Regions from separate parts of the Streptomyces sp. NPDC030183 genome, predicted to be linked through region 1. Evidence: riboswitches for the same ligand, from Rfam matches in the RefSeq annotation. Region 1 holds a riboswitch; each other region holds the start of a gene.
What was found. Region 1 has a riboswitch for cyclic di-AMP ahead of ACZ4Z2_RS04280 (transglycosylase family protein). Riboswitches for the same ligand answer to the same signal wherever they lie in the genome.
Positions count from the first base shown of each region.

Region 2: it holds a riboswitch for cyclic di-AMP, as region 1 does, so the genes downstream of both, ACZ4Z2_RS12225 (C40 family peptidase) here and ACZ4Z2_RS04280 (transglycosylase family protein) in region 1, are expected to answer to the same signal.
Region 3: it holds a riboswitch for cyclic di-AMP, as region 1 does, so the genes downstream of both, ACZ4Z2_RS07700 (M23 family metallopeptidase) here and ACZ4Z2_RS04280 (transglycosylase family protein) in region 1, are expected to answer to the same signal.

Region 1 is NZ_JBVIBK010000002.1:315,173-320,767, reverse strand. It holds gene eno (phosphopyruvate hydratase) at 1-937, opposite strand, end outside; gene ACZ4Z2_RS04280 (transglycosylase family protein) at 1,356-2,036, opposite strand; cyclic di-AMP (ydaO/yuaA leader) riboswitch at 2,041-2,240, opposite strand; gene ACZ4Z2_RS04275 (transglycosylase family protein) at 2,423-3,457, opposite strand; gene ACZ4Z2_RS04270 (cytochrome P450 family protein) at 3,641-4,888, opposite strand; gene ACZ4Z2_RS04265 (tetratricopeptide repeat protein) at 4,993-5,595, opposite strand, start outside.
Region 2 is NZ_JBVIBK010000008.1:181,372-186,966, reverse strand. It holds gene pcrA (DNA helicase PcrA) at 1-967, opposite strand, end outside; cyclic di-AMP (ydaO/yuaA leader) riboswitch at 1,241-1,415, shown strand; gene ACZ4Z2_RS12225 (C40 family peptidase) at 1,425-2,624, shown strand; gene ACZ4Z2_RS12220 (hypothetical protein) at 2,701-3,054, opposite strand; gene ACZ4Z2_RS12215 (C40 family peptidase) at 3,537-4,616, shown strand; gene ACZ4Z2_RS12210 (LuxR C-terminal-related transcriptional regulator) at 4,871-5,595, opposite strand, start outside.
Region 3 is NZ_JBVIBK010000005.1:43,584-49,178, reverse strand. It holds gene ACZ4Z2_RS07715 (Glu/Leu/Phe/Val dehydrogenase dimerization domain-containing protein) at 1-884, shown strand, start outside; gene ACZ4Z2_RS07710 (TetR/AcrR family transcriptional regulator) at 905-1,513, shown strand; gene ACZ4Z2_RS07705 (SGNH/GDSL hydrolase family protein) at 1,595-2,380, opposite strand; gene ACZ4Z2_RS07700 (M23 family metallopeptidase) at 2,582-3,517, opposite strand; cyclic di-AMP (ydaO/yuaA leader) riboswitch at 3,522-3,680, opposite strand; gene ACZ4Z2_RS07695 (alpha-galactosidase) at 3,983-5,595, opposite strand, start outside.

The DNA of each region.
Region 1 (5,595 bases):
ACAGGTCGTCACCGACGAGCTGCACCTTGTCGCCGAGGCGCTCGGTGATGGTCTTCCAGCCGTCCCAGTCGTCCTCGAACAGCGGGTCCTCGATGGAGACGAGCGGGTACGCGTCGACGAGCTCCGCGTAGTAGTCCGTCATCTCGGCGGCGGTGCGCTCCTTGCCCTCGAAGACGTACACGCCGTCCTTGTAGAACTCGGAGGCGGCGACGTCGAGCGCCAGGGCGATCTGCTCGCCGGGGGTGTAGCCGGCCTCGTTGACGGCCTCCAGGATGAGGTCGAGGGCGGCGCGGTTGGAGTCCAGGTTCGGGGCGAAGCCGCCCTCGTCGCCGAGGCCGGTGTTGAGGCCCTTGCGCTTCAGGACCTTCTTGAGGGTGTGGTAGACCTCGGCACCCCAGCGCAGCGCCTCGGAGAAGGACTCCGCGCCGATCGGGGCGATCATGAACTCCTGGATGTCCACGTTGGTGTCGGCGTGCGAGCCGCCGTTCAGGATGTTCATCATCGGAACGGGCAGCAGGTGCGCGTTCGGGCCGCCCAGGTAGCGGAAGAGCGGCAGGTCGCTGGCCTCGGAGGCGGCGTGGGCGACGGCGAGGGAGACGCCGAGGATGGCGTTGGCGCCGAGGGAGCCCTTGTTGTCGGTGGCGTCCAGGTCGAACATGGCCTGGTCGATCAGGCGCTGCTCGGTGGCGTCGTAGCCGACCAGCTCCGGGCCGATCTGCTCGATCACGGCGAGGACCGCCTTCTCGACGCCCTTGCCGAGGTAGCGGTTGGGGTCGCCGTCACGGAGCTCGATGGCCTCGAAGGCGCCCGTGGAGGCGCCGGACGGGACGGCGGCACGACCGGTGCTGCCGTCGTCGAGGCCGACCTCGACCTCGACCGTGGGGTTGCCTCGGGAGTCCAGGATTTCCCGGGCTACGACGACGTCGATGGACGGCACGAGCATCTCCTTCTTGGGATGTGACGCGTTGGTGCGGGGCCACGAGGGCCATGCGACTAGAGCCTAACCGCCCCGGGCCCGTCGGCAGCCGACCGACCGTCCCGTGGACAGACAGACCGTACCCATTGTTCCAGCCCGGAACAAAGGGGGGTGGGCGGGAAAGTGAACAGAAGGGTCGGCGGAGGGCCGGACAGGTGGGCGGAGCGGGCCCGGACAGATGGGCGGAGCAGGCCCGGACACAGAAAAACCCCGCCCCGGTGCGTACGGGGGAATGCGCACCGGGGCGGGGAGCCCGTGGGGACGGGGGGCGGCCCTCACGAGGTCTTCACTCAGGAGGACACGGCCGGGAGCGGACCGAGGTTCAGCCGGGGAGCGGCCATTTTTCGGCCCGGCCGAACCATCGGTCCTGGTCCGGTCGTCAGCTCAGGTGGAGCTGCTGGCCGGGGTAGATGAAGTCGGCGTCGTCGATGATGTCCTTGTTCAGCTCGAAGAGCTTCTCCCAGCCACCCTTGACGTTCTTCTTCGCGGCGATGCTGCTGAGGGTGTCACCGCTGACGACCTTGTACTCGCCGTCGCCCTTCTTGACCTTCTTGCCGGTCGGGGTCTCGACGGTGGCGCGCTCGGAGGAACGCGAGGCGCGGGTCTCCTGAGTGCTCTCCTGCGACGAGGAAGAGGAGGAGTCCGAGCCGGAGTTGCCGGAGGAGGCGGCGGCGCCGTCGTACGAGGCGCTGGACAGACCCTTGCCGCAGACCGGCCAGGCACCCGCACCCTGGCCCGCGAGGACCTTCTCGGCGACGGCGATCTGCTGGGCCTTGCTGGCCTGGTCGGCCGTGGAGGCGTACTGCGTGCCGCCGTACGCGGCCCAGGTGGAGGCCGAGAACTGCAGACCGCCGTAGTAGCCGTTGCCGGTGTTGATGGACCAGTCACCGCCGGACTCGCACTGGGCGACGGCGTCCCACTCGGACTCGGTGGCGGCGGAGGCGCTGCCGGCCGCCATGAGCGGGGCGGCGATCGCGGCGGCGCCGGTGACACCGGCGACGGCGATGGCGCGAGCGGTCCTGGACGGACGACGGTGCTTGCCCTTGCTGGAAAACAGCATGGAGTGATCCCCTCACCGACGCCTACGAGGTGAGCTGTCGGGTTCGGGCCGGTTGAGTTGCCCGGCCGCACCCGCTCGCCTTCCGGCGCACGTGATGCGGCTTCACCCCGAGCCGGTGCCGGCGGCGTGACCCCGAAGGGCCTCAACCGCCGGACCCGGCGCAAACCTTGGGTCCCCCGCTCCTGCCTACGGCGCTTGACGCGACGACTGTTCCGAGCGGCCGTCGGCAGGATTCGGCGTGACGACCGCAAGGGCCCGCTGTGGCGAGCGGTCACGACCGTAAACACGTGATTCGCCGAATTTCAAAGACGATCAGGGGGTCTGTGATTCATCTCCCACCGAGATCAAAACGGACATCAAGGGGCGAACCATGACCCGAACTGCCGCTACTTTTCGCCCGTTTCGGCACCGACTTCCAGGGTCTGACCGGGAAGGATGAGGTCCGGGTCGGTTCCGACCGTGCCCTCGTTCTCGGCGTACAGCTCCCGCCACCCGCCGCCCACCTCAAGGGAGTCGGCGATGGCGGTCAGGCTGTCCCCGGGGCGGACGGTGTACGAGCCGTCGACGGCCTCACGGGAGGCGTCGCCGCCGCGGGAGGCATGACGGCCGGCGGAGGTCTCGCCGCGGGAGTCGGCGGCGTCGGCGTGGACGCCTTCCTCGGCGCTCGCGCCACGGTGGCGACCGGTGCCGCCATCGACATCGCCGCTGGTGGAAGACGTGTCGCTCCGCGCGGAGTTGTCCGAGTCGCCGCTCTTGGCGTCATCCGGGGCCGAGCTGCCGGATTCCTGCGAGCCGTCGGCGGTGTCGGCCTCGGCGGAGTCCTCGGAGGCGCCAGCGACATCGGAGGACGAATCAGACGATTCCGATGAACCCGACCCATCAGGCGATCCGGAGGAATCCGAGGAGTCCGATGAAACGGATGAACCGGATGAATCAGAGGAGTCAGTGGACTTGGTGGAGTTACCGGATGAACTGGATGAACCGGACGAATCACCCGAGCTGGAGGAATCTCCCGCCACGCCTGTGTCCACGTCGGCCGAGGCGGAGTCACCGTCGAGGTTGTGGAGGAGTCCGCAGGTGGACCAGGCGCCGACACCCTGATCGGCGAGGATTCTCTCGGCGACCGCGATTTGCTGCGAACGGCTGGCCTGGTCGGGGCTGGTCGCGTAGTCGAGGCCGCCGTGGCGCTCCCAGTTCGCCTGGGAGATCTGGAGGCCGCCGTAGCGCCCGTTCCCGGTGTCCGCGCTCCAGGAGCCGCCGCTCTCGCACTCCGCCACCTGATCCCAGGTGGTTCCGCTGGCCGCGCTCGCGCCGGTGGCGCCGAGGAGCGGGATGGCGATGGCGGAGCCGGTCACTCCGGCCGCGACGAGGAGTGCCGGAGCCTGACGGGGGCGACGGTGACGACCGTTCCCGGAGAGCATGCGGTTGCCTTTCACGCGACAGCAGAGAGCTGTGCGAGGGATGTGACCATCCTTCGCACTGACGTGTGAACGTATCCGTAGACGATCAGTTGTCACAAGTTAATGCAGCGGAGATCACGTGAAGATCACGAACTTGAGGGTGTGTCACTTTCCGCCGCTGTTCCTGATAGGGGTACGGCCCGTTCACCAGCCCTGACGCGGTGTGAACTCGACGGGAAGCGTGCGCAGTCCGCGCATGATGAGACCGCCCCGCCAGCGCAGGTCGGCGGGGTCGGCCGCGAGCCGCAGGTCGGGCAGGCGGGTGAGGAGCATCGCCAGCGCGGTCTGCCCCTCCAGGCGGGCGAGGGGGGCGCCCAGGCAGTAGTGGATGCCGTGGCCGTAGCCGAGGTGCTGGTTGTCGCGGCGGGAGAGGTCGAGGGTGTCGGGGTCGGCGAAGCGGGCCGGGTCGCGGTCCGCCGCCGCGAGGACGACCAGCACCGGGTCGCCGGCGGCGATGTCCTGCCCGCCGATGCTCAGCGGCCGCGTGGCGAACCGCCAGGTGGCGAGCTCCACGGGACCGTCGTAGCGGAGGAGTTCCTCGACGCCGGTCTCCAGCAGGGCCGTCTCGCCCGCGCCGAGGGAGGTCTGGAGGCGGGCGCGCTGCTCGGGGTGGGTGAGCAGGGCGTAGGTGCCGTTGCCGATGAGGTTGACGGTGGTCTCGAAACCGGCGAAGAGAAGGATGAAGGCCATGGCGGCCGCCTCGTTCTCGGTGAGGTGCTCACCGTGGTCCGAGGCCCGGATGAGACCGGAGATGAGGTCCTCGCCAGGGGTGGGTTCGGCGGGCAGCGCCGCACGCTTGCGGTGGATGAGGTCCGCGAGATAGCCGCGCATCTTCTTCACCGACCTGGCGACGCCGCCGCGCGGCCCTCCGCCGTGCCGGATCATCATCCCCGCCCAGTCCCGGAAGTCGTCCTGGTCCTCGCGGGGGACGCCGAGCAGGTCACAGATCGCGTAGATCGGGAGCGGGAAGGCGAACTCGTGGATGAGGTCGGCCTCGCCCTTCTGCGCGAACCGGTCGATGAGGTCGTCCGTCAGCTCCCGCACCCTGGGGGCGAACTCGGCGACCCTGCGCGGCGTGAACGCCTTGGAGACCAGGCGGCGCAGCCGGGTGTGGTCCGGCGGGTCGATGTTCAGCAGGTGCGTCATCAACTCGGCCTTGCGCTCACCGGGGATACCGGTCTTGCCCTTGGCGTGCGCGGGCTCGTCGTGGTGCGCCGGGTTCTTGGACAGACGCTGGTCGGCGAGGGCCTGCTTGGCGTCGGCGTACCGGGTGACCAGCCATGCCTCCACGCCGCTGGGCAGCTTCGTGCGGTGCACGGGCGCGTGCTCGCGGAGCCAGGCGTAGGCAGGGTAGGGGTCGGTGGCGAACTCCCAGGTGAACAGGGCGGGCACCGGGGCGGCCTGAGAGGGAGACTCCGGCTGCGGCTGGGAGTGCGGCTGCGGCTGCGGCTGCGGCTGCGGCTGCGGCTGGGAGTGTGGCGGGTGGGGCTGGTTGGTCACTCGTCGACGGTATCGGGCCGGTCGGGCTGGGGGGTGGGAGCCTCCGCGAGCCGTTTCCTCGCGTAGTAGTGGCCTTGTCGGGCGGCCTTACCCAGCCATGCCTCGGCTTCGTCCTTCCTGCCCTGCCGGTCGAGCAGCAGCGCCAGCTGGTACGTGGCCTCCGAATGCCCTTCGAGAGCAACCTGCCGCATGAGTGCCTCAGCCTCGTCGACAGCGCCCTTCTCCGCCAGATAGGACCCGAGACTCGCGAACGCCCCCTGATGCCCGTTCTCCACAGCACGGCGGAAAAGCCGTTCAACCTCTCTGTCGTGGCCTCCTCGCTCGTCCAGCAGACACGCGAGGTCGTGCATGGCGTCGGTATCCCCTTGAGCAACGCCACGGCGGTACCAGGCTTCCGCCTCCTCCTTGTCATCCCAGTCGTGGAACAGACCTCCCAGGTCGGCGGCGACGTCGGTGTGACCGGCCTCGACGGCGCGAGTCAGCCAGTGAAGGGCCTGGTGAGGGTCTCCCCCACGGAGAAGCGTGCCCAGCTCGTGCGCCGCCGCCCCGTCGCCCGCCTCGGCCGCCGTCCGCAGCAGCGCCTCCGCGCGCTCGCGGTG
Region 2 (5,595 bases), on a different contig from region 1:
ACAGCTCGGCGGGCGGGATGTCGTACTCGCCGGGGGGCACGTCGACCGGGTGCTCGGAGGTGCCGACCAGTTCCCTGACCAGGGCGTACTGGGCGTGGTTGGTGTCCTGGTACTCATCGACGAGGACATGGCGGAACCGGCGGCGGTAGTGCTCGGCGACATCCGGGAAGGCGCGGAGCAGATTGACCGTCGTCATGATCAGGTCGTCGAAGTCGAGCGCGTTCGCCTCGCGGAGGCGGGACTGGTAGAGCGCGTAGGCCTGGGCGAGGGTCTTCTCGAAGCCGTCGGTGGCCTGGGCGGCGAAGTCCTCCTCGTCGATCAGCTCGTTCTTCAGGTTGCTGATCTTGGCGCTGAAGGACTTGGGCGGGAAACGCTTGGGGTCGAGGTCCAGATCACGGCAGACCAGGGCCATCAGACGCTTGCTGTCGGCTGCGTCGTAGATCGAGAAGGAGGAGGTGAAGCCCAGCTTCTTGCTCTCGCGGCGCAGGATGCGGACGCAGGCGCTGTGGAAGGTCATGACCCACATCGCGTTGGCCCGGGGCCCCACGAGCTGTTCGACGCGCTCCTTCATCTCGCCCGCGGCCTTGTTGGTGAAGGTGATCGCGAGGATCTGGCCCGGGTGGACATTCCGCTCGCCCAGCAGGTGGGCGATGCGGTGGGTGAGCACCCGGGTCTTGCCGGAGCCGGCGCCGGCCACGATGAGCAGGGGGCTGCCGGCGTGCACGACGGCCGCGCGCTGGTTCTCGTTCAGCCCGTCCAGGAGCGCCGCCGCGTCGATCGCGGGGCGTGGGGCGCCGTCGCGGTAGTAGGCGTCCCGGTCCGGCGGCACGTCGAACTTCCCGCCGAACAGATCGTCCGGAATCGACTCCGGCACATGATCGTCCTCGGGCGGCGGCGGGGGCTCCTCGCCGCGGCCGCGGGGGGCCTGGAGGTCCGCCAGGAAGCTGTCGTCAAAGAGGCTGCTCATCGCTCTCCGAGTCTAGGCGCCCCCACTGACAGCGAGGGGCCGCCCCGGGAAGTCCGTACCGGGCACGCTCCGGGCCGCCCCTCGGGACCACCGGCCACCAGTCGCACCCAGCCCATCACGGTGAGCGATCGAACGTAGCACCTATCGCGCCCGCGAGGCCAAGGTCACGAAAACGTATCGGGCATATCGAACATCAACCTTCACACGGACCACACCAGTTGGCTAGCGTCTTGGGTCAGGCCGTACGACCCAACCGGCGAACGTCGCCGGGCCGCACGGCCTCCGCCGAGTCCGGCACGCCCCTCACGGCAGCCGGAGCCGGGGACCCACCGATCTCATGGGGTGAATCGGCCCGACCGCCGTACGCGGCGAGGGCCGTAGGGCAAACCTTCCGAAAGCTTGCGCCCGAACCCGACAGCTAACTCGGTAGGCGGACCACGGAAGGAGTCGCCGAACCATGGCGCCGCACCGCAAGCCGCGTCCGGCCGTCCGAACGCGCGCGGGCATACGTACCCCCGCTCTCGCCACCGCCGCCCTCACCTCCGTGGCCCTTCTCTCCCAGACGGCCACCGCCGCCCCCTCCACCGACGACAAGCCGAGCCTGGAGGAGGTCGAGAAGAAGGTAGGCGACCTCTACCGCCAGGCGGAGACGGCGACCGAGAAGTACAACTCGGCCAAGGAGAAGACGACAAAACAGAAGAAACAGGTCGACAACCTCCTCGACGACGTCGCGAAGCGGACGGAAAAGCTCAACGAAGCGCGCGAGGAGCTGGGTTCGTACGCCGCCGCCCAGTACCGCACGGGGGCCGCCGCCCCCGACACGGCGGCCCTGCTCCTGGCGGACGACCCGCAGGAGTACTTCGCCCAGAACCAGTTGATGGACCGGCTGACGGACCGCCAGCAGGAGGCCGTCGACGAGTACGTCACACAGCAGGCGGAGACCTCGAAGCGGCGCCAGGAGGCGTCCGACGGCCTCGAACAGCTCACCGAGTCGCAGAACGCCCTCAAGTCCAGCAAGGCCAAGGTCCAGGCGAAGCTCGCTGCGGCCCGCGAACTGCTCTCCCAGCTCACCGCGGAGGAGAAGGCCCGCCTCGCGGACCTCCAGCAGCGCAAGCGGGAGGAAGCCGACCGCAAGGCGGAGGAGCTGGCACGGCAGCAGGCGGCGACGGCCGCACGGGCCGAGCCGGCCCAGGAGACCGCGGCGCCCCAGGAGACCCAGCAAACCCAGGAGGCCCCTCAGGAGACCTCCACACCCCCCTCCACCGGGACCACGACGACGGTCGAGGACGCGACGTACGCCTCGAAGGCCACCAAGGCCCTCGCCTTCGCCCGCGCGCAGATCGGCAAGCCGTACGTCTGGGGCGCCACCGGCCCCGGCTCCTACGACTGCTCCGGCCTCACCCAGGCCGCCTGGAAGGCCGCCGGCGTCGACCTCCCCCGCACCACCTACGACCAGGTCAACGCCGGCACGACCGTCTCACTCTCCGCGGCCCGCCCCGGCGACCTGATCTTCTTCTACGACAACATCGGCCACGTCGGCCTCTACATCGGCAACGGCATGATGATCCACGCCCCGAAGCCGGGGACCTACGTCCGCGAGGAGTCGATCTTCTACGACGGCGAGTCCTCGATCCACAGCGTGGTTCGGCCGGCGTAGCGGTCGCGCGACAGGCACGACAGGTCCTACAGGCGCGACAGGTCCGAGCGGCGGGTTCGCCGGGAGGCGGGTCGGCTCAGGTCCAGAGCACCGCGATGAAGATGTTCGCCGTGGTGAGGGCGCCCACCAGTCCGAACAGCGACTTGTCCACGCTCTCCTCGTCGCGCTTCACGTACACCAGCCCCAGGATCACGATCAGCAGCGCCATCTTGATGCCGATCTTGATGTTGTTGACGGGCTGGTCGTCGGCCTGGTTGAGCCCGACGAGGATCGCTCCGGTGATCAGCATGGTGAGCGCGCCGTGCAGCATGGCGGGGACGAAGCGGGCGGTGCCCTGGCCCATGGCCTTCATCTGGGTGAGGAAACCGCCCAGGAGAGCGGCGATCCCGATGATGTGGAGCCCGACGAAGAGGTGGATGAGTACGTCCATGGGCGGAGCCTATTGAGGGGGCGTCGACCGGCCGGGCACCGGGGGCGGGTGCCTCGGCGCCCGGGGGCGCGGCGCGTGCAGGGGCGGCCGTCAGAGCCCGGATGATCTTGCATATATGCGCCCCATAGCACCGCCTCACCCAGCTCCGGTCAGGAATCGACGCATCGGTCATTGCACAGCGTGATTGCGGCGGCGTCGAGGCGCGGCCACGGTCACATACGGTCACCTCGCGGTCGGTGCACGCCACTTCCGTACAACGCGTTACCGAGCCGACACAGTGAGGTTTAGCGTCCTCCCTCAGGTGACCGGCTCCCCACCGCCGCCCGGGCCAGGGGCGGCAGTCGGACACCACCGCCGAGAAAGTCCGGCGGCGTCCCGCTCCCCCCTGTGCGGGCCGCCGCCGGATGCGTAACCGCTCCCCCAGGCGGTCTGTGCGCTCCGACGTACGGACGGCGGTCGTACGAGAGGACATGGAGTCCCACGTGGCAGCGCACCGCAAGCCCAGACAGCGCTCGCTCGGCGGCCCGACGGTCCGCACGGCCGCGACCCTCGCCCTCGCGGGCGCGGCGACCGCGACCGGTTTCGACGGTACCGGGTACGCCGAACCCCACCTCACGCCCGAGCAGATCAAGGCGAAGGTGGACAAGCTGTACGAGGAGGCGGAGGTCGCCACCGACAAGTACAACGGCGCCAAGGAGAAGGCCGACAAGGCGCAGGAGAACCTGGAGGAGCTGCGCGACCAGGCAGCCCGCCGCACCGATCGGCTCAACTCCGCCCGCGAGCAACTGGGGTCACTGGCCACCGCGCAGTACCGGAGCGGTGGCATCGACCCGTCCTGGCAGCTGACCCTCTCCGGTGATCCGGACCAGTACCTCGACAACGCCGCCCTCGCCGAACGCGTCGGCAGCCGCCAGGCTGCCGATGTGGCAGGTGTACGGCAGCAGTTGCTGGAGATCGAACGGCTCCGCGGGGCCGCCCGGGTCGAACTGGGCACCCTCAGGACCAAGCAGCAGGAGGTCAAGCAGCACAAGAAGACGGTGACCTCGAAGCTGACCGAGGCACGACGCCTCCTCGACCGCCTCGCCCCCGAGGACCGCACCCGCCTGGGCACCCCCGGCTCCGGTACGGGCCACGCCTCGCGCTCCTCCCTCTCGTCCCCGCGCACCGTCACCGGCCCGGTCTCACCGGTCTCTTCCACCTCCGACGCCCCCAACCCCCGCGCCGCCTCAGCCGTTTCCTACGCGTACTCCAAGCTCGGCAGCCCCTACGTCTGGGGGGCCACCGGCCCCAACGCCTTCGACTGTTCCGGCCTCACCCAGGCCGCCTACCGCTCCGCCGGCGTCTCCCTCCCCCGCACCACGTACGCCCAGATCGGCACCGGCCGCCGCGTCTCCCGCTCCGAACTGCTCCCCGGCGACCTCGTCTTCTTCTACTCCGGCATCAGTCACGTGGGCATCTACGTGGGCAACGGCCAGATGATCCACGCCCCGAACCCCTCGGCCCCGGTACGCGTGGCCCCCCTCGACGAAATGCCGTTCACCGGCGCCACGCGGGTGGCTTGAGCGAGGACGGAGGGTTGAGCTGAGGAGTTGGGTGAGAGGGAGGGCTGGGGCGGGGTGCCTCGGGGCACCCCCGGGTTCGGGTCAGACTAGGTTCGGGTCGGTGCTACCGCGCGGGGTAGCACCGCCGAGTGGCCGGGCCGTCGGAGCCGCAGGAGCCGTCGGCGGCACGGTGGCCAGTGGCGGAGCGGTGCTGAGAGGTGGGGCGGTTCGTGGTCGCGGCTGGGGCAGCGGCCCTGCCGGTGGGTCGCCCGCCCCTACACCAGCCGTCGTGCCGTCGCCCATCTCGTCAGCTCATGCCGGTTGGAGAGCTGCAACTTGCGGAGTACCGCGGAGACATGGGACTCCACCGTCTTCACCGAGATGTAGAGCTGCTTGGCGATCTCCTTGTACGCGTAGCCACGGGCGATGAGACGCAGCACCTCACGCTCACGCTGGGTGAGGCGGTCGAGGTCCTCGTCGACGGGCGGGGCGTCGGTGGAGGCGAAGGCGTCGAGGACGAAGCCGGCCAGCCGCGGGGAGAACACGGCGTCCCCGTCCTGGACCCGGAAGATGGAGTCGACGAGATCGGTGCCGGTGATCGTCTTGGTGACATAGCCCCGCGCGCCTCCCCGGATCACCCCGATGACGTCCTCCGCCGCGTCCGACACGGACAGCGCGAGGAAGCGAACCGGCCGCTCGGTGTCCGCCATCAAAGCCGAGCAGCGGCGCAGGACTTCCACTCCACCGCCGCCGGGGAGGTGGACGTCCAGGAGCACCACCTCGGGACGGGTGCTCGTGATCACCGAGACCGCCTGGTCGACATCAGGTGCCTCCCCGACGACCTCGACCCCCGTGCGCTCCGTCTGCCCGATCTCGGCCTGCACTCCCGTACGGAACATACGGTGATCGTCGACGAGTACAACCCGAACATGCCGCCCGGGCCCGGACGCCGCGGCCGCCGGCTCTCCCCCTGCCACGGGACCGACGGAGCCGCCGCCGG
Region 3 (5,595 bases), on a different contig from region 1:
TCGAGGAGTTCTGGACCACCGGCGAGGATCTCGGACTCACCCAGGACCTGGTGGACCGGGCGGCCGCGGAGGCGGGCCTCGTCTCGACGGTCCAGGCCGTCTACCCCCTCCTCGACGACGAGCGGGCCGCCCGACGGCGGCTGGCGGACGCGTTCGCCGTCGAGGTGGACGGCATCGGACTGGACGAGCTGATGGGCGGCTGCGGGGTCGCCGAGTCCGTCCTCACGGCCCTGGACCGGACCGGCACGCCGTACGCCGGGACGCGGGTCGCCGTGCAGGGGCTGGGCACCATGGGCGGCGCCACCGCCCGCTTCCTCGCCCGGGCCGGGCTCACCGTCGTCGCCGTGGCCGACATCAAGGGCACCGTCTTCAACCCCGCCGGCCTGGACGTGGAGGCGCTGCTGGCCGCCCGCGACTCCCACGGCACGGTCGACCGCCGCGCCCTCCGCCCGGAGGACCGGGAGACCTCCTCGGACGCCTGGCTGGCCGCCGACGCCGACATCCTGGTCCCCGCGGCCGTCTCGTACGCCATCGACCCGGCCAACCAGGAGCTGATCACCGCCCGCCTGATCGTCGAGGCGGCCAACATGCCGGTCCTCCCCGAGGCCGAGGCCCTGCTGACCGGCCGCGGGGTGACGATCCTCCCCGACGTCGTGGTCAACTCCGCCACGAACGCCTGGTGGTGGTGGACCCTGTTCGGCGACATCGCCCCCGACGCGCGGAGCTCCTTCGACCACACCCGCCGCGCCATGCGCGCCCTCGTGGATCTGATGCTCTCCCGCGCCGAGCGGGACGGCACGACACCCCGGGCGGCCGCCCACGCCATCGCCGCCGACCGCCTCCCCGTCATCGAGGCACGCTATGGGCGACACCGCCCGATCTGACCCGTAGGTAAGGTTGCCGCGTGGGCAGGGTCAGGTTGAGCGTGGCCGAGCGGCGCGAGGAGCTGCTGCGGGCGGCCATCGAACAGATCGAGGCGCGGGGTGTGGCGGCGGTGCGGATCGCCGACGTGGCCGCCTCCCTCGGCGTGAGCAACGCGTTGGTGCTGTACCACTTCTCGACGAAGGAGAAGCTGGTCGCCGAGGCGTTCCGCTACGCCGCCGAGGACGACCTCGCCCGCCTCCGCAAGCTGCTCGCCCGGCGCACGACGGCGCTGCGCCGCCTCAGGGCGGCCGTCCGCTGGTACGCCCCCACCGGCCAGGCCAAGGGCTGGCGCCTGTGGATCGAGGGCTGGGCGGTCTCGCTCCGCGACCCCGCCCTGCGCGAGGTCACCCGCGACCTGGACCTGCAGTGGAAGGCCGCGCTCATCGGCCTCATCGAGGAGGGCGTGGCCGCGGCCGAGTTCCACTGCCCCGACCCCCGGGCCTCGGCCCTCCGCCTCACCGCCCTCCTGGACGGCCTGGCCGTGCAGCTCACGTCCTACGACGGAGCGGTCTCCCGCGCGAAGGCCCGGCTATGGGCGGACGAGACGCTGGCCCGCGAACTGAACCTGCCGGAGACACCGACGAGCTGACCCCTGGGGAGGGGACGGGCGGCCCCGCGGCGGCGCGGGCCCGCCCCACGACGAACTGTGGGCGGACCCGGCCGAACGCCCTCAGGCCACGGAAGCGATCCGCATCTTGATGTCGTCGGGCGACAGCGCCCCCTTGGCCGACACATGGTCGCCGGACGACTCCCCGCGCAGCCGCCGCCCGATCCACGGCACGAGGTACTCCCGGGCCCACTGGATGTTGTCCCGGCGCACCTCGAACGTCCCCCGCGGCGGCAACGGCGGCCACGGCTGCTCGGGGTCCGCGGGCACCTCCACGCCCAGCACCTGCCCGGCCCGCAGAGCGACCCGGGTGTGCCCCTCGGGCGACAGGTGCAGCCGGTCGTGGTCCCAGGCGCGCCGGTCCTGCACGGTCCGCAGGGACCACAGGTCGAGCACGGGGCACCCGTACCGGTCGGCGATGGCCCGCACATGCCCGTTGTAGGTCGCGATCTTGCCGCGCAGATGCCGGAGCACCGGCACGTCACGGGTGTCGAACCCGGTGGTCACCATCACCGTGCCGATCGCCGAGGTGAGCCGGGCCACCGCCCGCTCGAACCGCTCCGCGACCTCGTCGGGGTCGGTGCCGGGCCGGATGATGTCGTTCCCGCCGGCACAGAAGGAAAGGAGATCCGGGGCGAGTTCGAGAGCCCTCGGCACCTGGTCCTCGACGATCTGGTCGAGGAGCTTCCCCCGTACCGCGAGATTGGTGTACCTGAAGTCGCCTTCGGGCACCCGGTCCGCGAGGAGCACCGCGAACCGGTCCGCCCAACCGACGAACGCCCCGTCGGGGCCGGGGTCGCCGACGCCCTCGGTGAAGCTGTCCCCCACCGCCACGTACGACCCGATCACTGATCTGCTGTTCTTCGAATCGTCTGCCACATCGGGTCATGATTCACCTTCCGATGTGACCTACGCGACCGTAATAAGGGGTTGACGGGCGGTGAGATAGACCACGCTTCAAGATTCGTTCAACCAGGGAATACGCCGCAGGCCGGACCCCGGGGATCGGGGTCCGGCCTGCGCCGCGCTCAGTCCGCCGTCGGCGGCACGTCAGACGGTGACGCCCTTCGACCGCAGGTAGGCCAGCGGGTCGATGTCCGAGCCGTAGTCGGGGGTCGTCCGGATCTCGAAGTGCAGGTGCGGGCCGGTAACGTTGCCGGTGGCGCCCGAGAGGCCGATCTCCTGGCCGCCGCTGACGGACTGGCCCGCCGAGACGCCGATCGAGGAGAGGTGGGCGTACTGGGCGTAGTAGCCGTCGGCGAGCTTGATGACGACCTGGTTGCCGTACGCGCCGCCCCAGCCGGCCGAGACGACGGTGCCCGCGCCCACGGCCTTGAGGCTGGTGCCGGTCGGGGCCACGAAGTCGACGCCGGTGTGGTAGCCGCTGGACCACATGCTGCCGGCGGTCTTGTACGCGGTGCCGACGGTGGCGCCCTGGATGGGCAGGGTGAAGCCGGAACCGCTGGTCTGGGCGGCCTGACCGGCGGGCGCGGCGGTCGTCTCCTTGGCCGCGGACCCGGAGGCCTTGGACGGCTGGGAGGGCTTCGCCGGCTGCGGCGACCGGGTCTTCGTCGAGGTGTGCGTCAGCCCGGCGGACGTGGCCTTGCCGCCGATGGCGAGCTTCAGGCCCGGGTGGATGAGCGAGGGGTCGGAGCCGATCACGGAGCGGTTGTCCGAGTAGAGCCGCTTCCAGCCGCCCTGGACGTCCTGCTCGTCCGCGATCTTCGCGAGATAGTCGCCGGCCTTGACCGTGTAGGTCTTCGTCGCCTTCTTCTTGGCGGCGACCTGTTCGACGGCACCCTTCTCGGGGGTGGCCGTGACGGTCTTCCCGGAAGGCCCGGAAACGGCGGCCGTGGGGGTCGCGGCGTGGGCGCCGGCGGCGCCCATCAGGGGCAGCGCGAGCGCGGCGCCACCGGTTCCGGCGGCGGCGATGGAGCGGGTGAGACGCTGGGACTTCGGACGGCGGTGCTTACCCTTCGCGGGCATGGCGAATTCCTCTCCGGCGCCTGCGAGGTGAGCTGTCGGGTGCGGACTGGAGATGTCCGGCCGGGCTTGCGCTCGGCTTTACCCCTAGCCGTTCCGGAGACCGGAACAGGCGGTACTACCTGTGGGTCCCCCGCTCCTGCCATGGATCGGGTCGGTACGCGGCTCCGGTCGGCGGCAGGATTGGGCGTCCGTCCGGATCGAGGGTGAACGTAAGCGACTTGTCCCCACAGAGACAACCATCGGGATTTCCCGTGCGTCTCCCTACGTGATCCATACAACGAATCCCGATTACGCTCCGTAATGGAGCGCCGTCTTTCTATTTCCAACCGCCCTGGAAAAGACCAAGAATTACGTGAGCATGACGGCGACGGTGCGTCACGGATATGACGCTGCTCACGCGCCTACGCCTCAGTAGTCTTTATTCCAGGGCCAGTTGGATTAATGGCTCCATTTCGGACAGAACGCTCAGATGCGACGCAGGCGGATAACCGTCGCATCGAAGTCGCCGCGCAGCCCGGTCCGCAGGCCGTGGTGCAACAGCACAGCCCCTCGGTGCACTTCGCCCGTTTCGCGGCATTCATAGGTCTTCGCGGGGTCGAGGCCGCGCAGCCGCAGCGGCGGGAGCGGCTCGCCGTAGTGCTGGGCCTGGAGGCAGGCGAGGACGACCACCTCGTCACCGTGGACGTACTGCACGGCGCTCAGGCCTCCGCCCGGCGGGCGCAGCCGGTACTGGTCGCCGCGCTGCACGACGGGCTTGATCTCCTTGTACAGCTCCACCCACTCCCGCGCCTCGGCCAGCTCCTCGTCGCTCCACTTCGTGAGGTCGCCGCCGACGCCGAGCACGCCCGCCATGGCGCTGACGAAGCGGAACCGCAGGGAGCTGACGCGGCCGTTGAGCTGGTTGTTCGGACTGTCGGTCACCCAGGCGGCCATGACCCGCGCCGGGTGGAGGTGACTGAACCCGTGCTGGATGGCGAGCCGGTCCAGCGGGTCGGTGTTGTCGGAGGTCCACACCTGGTCGGTCCGGGACATCACCCCAAGGTCGATCCGGCCGCCGCCGCCCGAGCACGACTCGAAGGCGACGCCCGGGTGCGCGGCCCGCAGCCGGTCCAGCAGGGCGTAGAAGGCGTGCACGTGCTCGACCCACAGCTTCTGCGGGTAGGGCTCACCGGGCCAGCCGGCGTCCGTGAAGCAGCGGTTGAAGTCCCACTTCACATAGTCGATCGGGGCACTGGAGAGCAGGGCGTCCAGCTTCTCCCACAGGTACTCCTGGACGTCCGGCCGTGCGAGGTTGAGCACGAGCTGATTGCGGAGTTCCGTCCGCTTTCGTCCCGGTTGGAACTGCGCCCAGTCGGGGTGCGCCCGGTACAGCTCGCTGTCGGGGTTGACCATCTCGGGCTCGACCCAGATGCCGAACTGCATCCCGAGGGCGTGCACCTGGTCGGCGAGCGGCTTCAGCCCCTCGGGGAAGCGGTCCGGGTTGGGCGTCCAGTCGCCGAGGCCGGCCCGGTCGCTGGTGCGCGCCCCGAACCAGCCGTCGTCGACCACGAACAGCTCGACCCCGATGGCCGCCGCCCGCTCGGCGAGCGCCCGCTGCTGCTCCTCCGAGATGTCGAACTCCGTGGCCTCCCAGGAGTTGAACAGCACCGGCCGGTCCTGGTCGGCGTCCGGGATGATGTACGCCCGCTGGTAGGCGTGCCAGGCGCGGCTCGCCCCGCCGTGGCCGGCGTCGGTCCACAGTCCGGCGAAGACGGGCGTGGTGAACGTCTCACCCGTCTCCAGCCGGAGCAGGCCCGACTCGTCGTACCCGGCGCCGCCGGTGATCTGCACCCGCGCGTCCGGCAGCTGGGCCACGGCGATCCGCCAGGAGCCCGACCAGCCGAGGGCGCAGCCGTAGACCTCGCCCCGCTCCTCGGTGGCGTCGGTGTCGAGAGCGACCCAGGGCAGGTGCTGGTGTCCGGTGTGCCCGCGGCGGCTGCCGATGACCTTCTCCCCGTAGGTCAGCTCACCGCGCACCAGCCGGGACTCGGCCGCCCACCGGCCGTGCAGCTGGGACAGGCGCCAGCTCTCCTCGCGGC